2 regions of the Krasilnikovia cinnamomea genome follow, and region 1 is predicted to be linked to the other one. Evidence: riboswitches for the same ligand, from Rfam matches in the RefSeq annotation. Region 1 holds a riboswitch; the other holds the start of a gene.

Region 1 (3,200 bases):
GACGCCTGCCAGCGGCACCCGGAGGTGGCCCGCAGGCTGGGGGTGGACGAGGAGGAGTCGGCGTCGTGGCGGGACGCGGCCGCCTCCGTGCACATCCCGTACGACCGGGAGCTGGGGGTGCACCAGCAATCGGAGGGCTTCACCCGGCTACAGGAGTGGGACTTCGAGAACACCCCGCCGGAGGCGTACCCGCTGCTGCTGAACTACCCGTACTTCGACCTGTACCGCAAGCAGGTGATCAAGCAGGCGGATCTGGTCATGGCGATGTACGTGCGCGGCGACGCGTTCACCCCGGAGGAGAAGGCCCGCAACTTCGCGTACTACGAGGCCCGGACCGTCCGCGACTCGTCGCTGTCGGCCTGCATCCAGGCGGTCCTGGCCGCCGAGGTGGGGCACCTGGAGCTGGCCCACGACTATCTCGGCGAGGCCGCCCTGATGGACCTGCACGACCTGCACCGCAACGCCCGCGACGGGGTGCACGTGGCGTCCCTGGCGGGGTCGTGGATCGCGCTGGTCGCCGGGCTGGGCGGGATGCGGGACTTCAACGGTCAGCTGTCGTTCGCGCCCCGGCTGCCGAGCCGGATCAACCGGCTCGACTTCTCGCTGCTCTGGCACGGCAAGCGGCTGCGGGTCGACGTGACGCCGGAGGAGGTGACGTACTCGCTGCGCAACGGCGGCGGGGCGGCCCGGCTGGAGCTGGTGCACCACGGCAAGGAGATCGAGGTGACGCAGGTCAAGCCGGTTACCGTACCGATCCCGGAGGCGCCGCCGATCGGCGCCGCGCCGCGCCAGCCCGCGGGCCGCGCGCCGGTGCGCCGGGTCGGCGCCGGCGGCTGAGCCGAGCATGCGAACGGCCCCCGTCCGCCGGACGGGGGCCGTTTCGTGTGCTGGTGCCTCAGAGCAACGACACGTGTACGTGGTCGGTGTGCGCGCTCGGCCCGTGGTACGACTTCCAGCCGGTCGCCGGGAACCAGATCTGTTTGAACCAGATCACGTAGTAGATCCCGAGCCGGTCGGCGTTGCGGACCAGGAAGGCCATGAGGTTGTTGCCGTACTCCCTCATGTCCTTGTTGTGCGCGACCGAGAACCCGCTCTTCTGCAGCGACCAGTCGCAGGCGCGGCCCTTCGGGTGCTCGAACGGCCCGCCGTTGCGGTGACAACCGACGAAGCGGTTGAAGCCGGCCTTGCGCACCTCTTTGTAGAGGTGATTGGTACGCGGTGTGACGCAGCCGCCTGCGGGCGAGGGGTCGTTGACCGTGCAGCCCTCGGGGGAGAAGCCGCCGTCGGAGTTGCGCGGGGCGGGCGCGGCGATCGGTGACTTGGCCACCACGAAGCCGCCCGTGAGGCTCTTGCCGCCGACCAGGGCGAGCGCCTTGTCGGCGGTCTCCTTCTGCTTCTTCATCGCGGCGAGGTTCTGCTGCTGTTCCTTGATCTCGGCGTCCAGCCGGGCCTTGGTCCGGGTGACCTCGTCGATCGCGGTGTTCAGCTCGTGCAGCTTCTCGTCGTTGATCGAGTTGATCTCTTCGAGCGAGATGGCCTTCCTGAGGAAGGTGTCCGAGCTGTCCGCGTTGAGCAGATAGCTCATGGCCGACAGGTTCCCGGTGCGGTACTGCTGCCCGGCGACCGCGCCGACCTCGGGGATCAGCCGGTCGCGCTTGGCCTCCGCGTTGCGCACGTCGATGGCGAGCGCCAGCTGGGTCTTCGTCGACTTCGCGACGGCTGCCTTGGCGGCGACGAAGCGCCGGTTGGTCGACTCCATCACGTCGCTGAGCATCGGGCTGTCCTTGCCCTCGTCGGGCACGGCGCTGCCGCTGCCGGGCTCCGCGCTGGCCGGGGCGGCCGGCGCGACGAGCATCGCCAACGCGACGAGCGGTGCCAGGGCCACGGTCAGCCACCGGCGGTGTCTAGCCGTCATTCTGTTCCTTCCACGTGACCACCGACCGGGTTAGCTGACGGGTTCGGGACGGAAGCGATCCCTACCGCGCGGTGGCGCGGATTCACCCCACAAACGTGGTTCCCCGGCTCGCCCGAGGGCGATTAGGTGGTGGCCTGCCGGCACCTTGGGGGTGGTGCCTTCCTGGCAGTGACCGGCGGCCAGCTTACCTGACGAATCAAGGGGTCGACCGGTGCCAAATGCGTTACCAGCCAACAACTTTCCGTGATACACGCAAGGAAGACGCCGCTTCCGTGGCCGTAACGCGGGTCAATGTGAATCGTTGCATTTCTCTCACCGCATTGACGCATTGTCAGCACCTGGTAACCGACCGTGCGACCCCTGTCGATTCTCGCGATGCTCTGTATTCTTCGACACGGTCTCCGTTTCATAACGACGCCAGGAAAGGCGTCGGCGGAAACCGCCGCCTAATCGCCCGAGGGCGAGCCGGGGAACCACGTACGTGGGGTGAATCCGCGCCACCCGCGCGGTAGGGGCCACTTCCGTCCCGAACCCGTCAGCTAACCCGGTCGGCGGCCGACGGAAGGAAGGCACGTGCGGCACACCCCTGCCCGACGGCTGTGGGCCACGCTCCTCGCCCTCATGGTCGTCGCCGCCGGATCGGTCCTCGCCGGTTCGGCTCCCGCCTCCGCGGCCCCCCGGCCGCTGGCCGCTCCGGGCGACACCGGCGACGACGGCGAGGGCGGCAGTAAGTCACTCATCGACGCACTCGAATCGGCGTCGCGCGGCTTCACCGACGCCAAGGACGCCCTGACCCGGTCCCGGGCGCGCCAGCGGGAACTGGCCGCCACGCTGCAGCGGCTCGACGCCGAGCTCGGCCCGAAGCAGGCCGCGCTGGACGAGATCGTGCAGCAGAGCTACCGGACCGGGCGGCTCGGGCCGATGGCGGCCCTGCTCACCGCGTCGGACTCGGACACCCTGCTGGACAGGGCCGACACCCTGAGCTCGGTCGCGATCCGGCAGGACGCGGCGATGCGCGACCTCAAGCAGACCCGGGACGGCCAGGCTAAGGCCAAGCTCGCGATCGACGCCACGATCCGCGACCAGCAGAAGCAGCTCAACGTCATGGCCCGCCGCAAGGCGCAGGCGGAGGCGGCACTCAAGGCCGCCGGTGGCGGCCAGGACGTCGCGGGACCGAGCGGCGGCGGCAACACCACCAAGTCCGCCACGGCTCCCCGCAACCTGGGCACCGGCTGCACCGTGGACGACCCCACGACCACCGGCTGCATCACGCCCCGCCTGCAGT
Region 2 (3,200 bases), 3.4 Mb from region 1:
CGACCACGGAGGCGATCGCGGCGGCGTCAATGGCCTGGCAAGGATTGCCGGTGAGCTTGTAGACGCCGGGCGCTGTCGACGGCAACGGAGCCGTAGAGGTGGACGTTGCCGCAGCGGCGCTGGACACTGCGGGGCTCGCCGCGTCCCTCGCGGACGTGGGCTCAACGGCACTGCATGCGGTAGTGCCGAGCAGCGCCGCCGTGGCCACCGCGAGGAGCGCCGCGTGCTTGCGTCGGGCCCCTGCGTGCACCGCTGTCGTCGACGTCGGCGACCCTGCGTGTCCGATACCTTCCGTCGTTGGTCGATTCATCTTGGTCCGCCCCGTAAGCACTGAACTCGATCAGCTATCGGGCGACGGTATGGAGGCGACGCGGTTCCCGCTGTCCCGACCGGCCTGGTGTGATCGAAGCAACCTGGCCGCCGCCAGGGCCGAGGGATACCCCGGCATGATGTGATTCGGGTTGATAAGCAGTTGCAAGGCCGATCAGGACGCCAGGCGGCGCATGCTCGGGTCGAGGGGCGGCCGTCCACCACCATTGATCCCGAGCTCAATGAGCAGCGCCACGCCGTGGCGTGCGGCATCAACCAGCTGAAAAGGCAACCGCGCCGTCGCTGCTCACTCGACCGGTTCGCCATGCGACGCTAAGCGACCGCCCTCCTCGCCGCGATCAATGAGCTGGACGCAAGCGCCCGCCGGGGTAGCTGTTGATGCGATGGACCATGATGAGCGCGTGAACAAGCTTCGGGTCGGAGCGCTGCTAGCGCTCACCAGCCTGCCGTGGGCCCTCGCCGCAACTGTGGCGGCCGCCGCCGGCGCCCCCGCATGGACCGTGGTCACCATCCTCGTGCTCGCCGAAGTGAGCTTCTGGATCGGCGTACTCCTCATGGGACGGGCCACCTACCAGGCGGCGCGCGCCCGCGGTTGGCGTGCCGTCCCGGGGGAGTTGTGGTGGATGCTGCGTACCGGCCGCAGCCGGACCGAGGCCGTGCGTAGCGGCGACCCCCAAGCGCTCTGAGGCATCCGGCCGCGTACGGGCGTGTTCGCTCGGTACGCGGACAGGGCGGACCTCCTGGTCCGCACAGGATTGTTGCATCAGTCACGCATCCGTCCACCCGGTACCGGGCGCCTGCCAGACCGAGCGGTGACGGGGACCGGTAGCGGTATCAGATCCGGGTAGCCGTGAGGCCGGCGAACAAGAGATCGATCTCACGATCCGGCTGGATTTCTTTGCGGCTCCACAATTCTCGTGGATACCGTCGCCCGCGTCCGCCAACGCGGGCCCCGCGGGCGGTAACGCCGAATCCAAGCCGCCGCTCGTCGGGCATTCCTCAACCAGGCTTGGAGCGGGGGACCCACTAGTTCTTCGGTGCGCTGCCGCGCGCCTCGGGGTGAAGCCGCAGACCGCGGCCGGGCGCCTCAGCCCGAACCCGACAGCTGACCTCGCAGGCGTGGAGGTTCTCTGTCATGGCACAGTTCCGAAAGCCCACCCGCCTCGTGCTGGGCGTCATCGCGGCCGGTGTCACCGGCGCCGTGACCCTGCTCGGCCCGGCCGCTCCGGCGTCCGCGTCCAGCGTCAACTGGGACGCCATCGCCCGCTGCGAGTCCGGCGGCAGGTGGCACATCAACACCGGCAACGGCTATTACGGTGGGCTGCAGTTCAGCCGCCGTACCTGGGCCGGTCACGGGGGTACGAAGTACGCCCGTACGGCCGACAAGGCCACCCGGGCGCAGCAGATCGCGGTCGCCGAGCGGGTCCTGCGTACCCAGGGCATCCGCGCGTGGCCGGTATGCGGCGCCAAGGCGGGCTCGCCGAAGCATCATCGGGCCGCCGCGCACAAGGCTCGCAAGACGCACCGCACACACGACACCCATCGGGCTCACCGGGCCCGGGTGCATGTCGTACGCGCCGGCGAGACGCTGGCGTCGATCGCCGAGCGGCACCACATCAAGGGCGGCTGGCGCACTCTGTTCCGGCTGAACCGGGGTGTGTTGGGCGGCGACCCGCACCTGATCCGGCCGGGTCAGCGTCTGGCCCTGTGACCGGGGGACGGCCGCCCCGGCGCATCCGACTGGGGCGGCCGTCAACGTCATCGGTGGATGCCCGACCGAGCCGGTGTCATCGCGGGCCGAACTCATGGCGGCCTCTGTCGCCGCGGCACACAGCCACGTCACGCGCCGGTGGCTGCGCGACAAGTCCGCGGATCCGGTGACGACGACTCCGCACACTGAGTCGACGACGGGCGGCCCCGGAGCCGAACGGCGGTTATCCGAAGAAGAACCGGCGGACCTCGGGACGGAAGAGGTTGACCAGGATGCAGGACGCCACCACGAGCAGGATGACCGCCGCAATGCCCGTGAAAGGGCCGAGGATGGAGCCGACGGCGATTGAGAAGCTGACCACTTCCGCGACGAAGGCAAGGATCCAGCCGAGCACCTGCCCTCGGCGGAACATCCAGGCCGACAGCCCCAGGACGAACGGGACGCACACCAGGATCACGTAGACGGTGAGGAACCTGTCGCCACGAGACGGGCCCATAGCGCTGGTCAAGAACTGCATCAGCAGCGTCATGAAAACCAGGACGAGCAGCGTCAGGTACATCTGCAGCAACAGTAGTGCTCGGGTCTGCTCGACGAGGCGCGGCAAGTCCGGTCGGGTCATGGCGAGTGAATGTAATGCAGGGGGGACAGCAAAAAGAAGGGCCGTCCGGCCGGAAAGAATGGTCGAGGCGAGGGCGGTTCAAGGCAATATAAGTTGCCGCACGATACAAATTGAGCCGCTCCGCACTGGGGCCTCTGCAACGTCGATTCGCGAGCCCTGGGCAGGGCTAAGCGCTCAGTTCGGGATCCGAGCAGCCGGTCACGGTGTCACCATCCGGCCCGTCATGGGTGGGCAGCAGCATGGCCGAACTGGGTCCAGGCGCGCGTGGACGCGCCCACCCGGCCGCGCCCTACGCACGCGCCGCGACCGTTCTAGGCGACCAGCGAGGCGGTGTTCTTCCCGAGCGCATTGGCCTTCAGCTGCTCGTATTCGCTCGCGTTGATCGCGCCGGAGTCGAGCAGTGCCTTCGCCGACGCGATCTCCTCGGTGACGCTGCCTCTACCGCCGTTCGACGTGGCGACCGACCTGATGTAGGCCTCCTGCCGCTTCTGCAGGTCGGCCTGGGCGGCGAGTGCGCGGTCGGTCATGCCGCCGCCACGG

Evidence for each region. A riboswitch is a leader RNA that binds a small molecule or an ion and turns the genes downstream of it on or off. The one in region 1 is predicted to bind cyclic di-AMP.
Region 2: linked by a shared signal. The riboswitch ahead of EV385_RS02155 (LysM peptidoglycan-binding domain-containing protein) and the one ahead of EV385_RS17575 (VldE C-terminal domain-containing protein) in region 1 are both predicted to bind cyclic di-AMP.

Annotation. Positions count from the first base shown of each region.
Region 1 is NZ_SHKY01000001.1:3,884,840-3,888,039, forward strand. It holds gene EV385_RS17570 (glycoside hydrolase family 65 protein) at 1-837, shown strand, start outside; gene EV385_RS17575 (VldE C-terminal domain-containing protein) at 896-1,915, opposite strand; cyclic di-AMP (ydaO/yuaA leader) riboswitch at 1,920-2,054, opposite strand; cyclic di-AMP (ydaO/yuaA leader) riboswitch at 2,349-2,485, shown strand; gene EV385_RS17580 (coiled-coil domain-containing protein) at 2,537-3,200, shown strand, end outside.
Region 2 is NZ_SHKY01000001.1:505,884-509,083, reverse strand. It holds gene EV385_RS02160 (hypothetical protein) at 732-1,016, shown strand; cyclic di-AMP (ydaO/yuaA leader) riboswitch at 1,316-1,460, shown strand; gene EV385_RS02155 (LysM peptidoglycan-binding domain-containing protein) at 1,466-2,041, shown strand; gene EV385_RS33710 (hypothetical protein) at 2,265-2,660, opposite strand; gene EV385_RS02145 (PLD nuclease N-terminal domain-containing protein) at 2,972-3,200, opposite strand, start outside.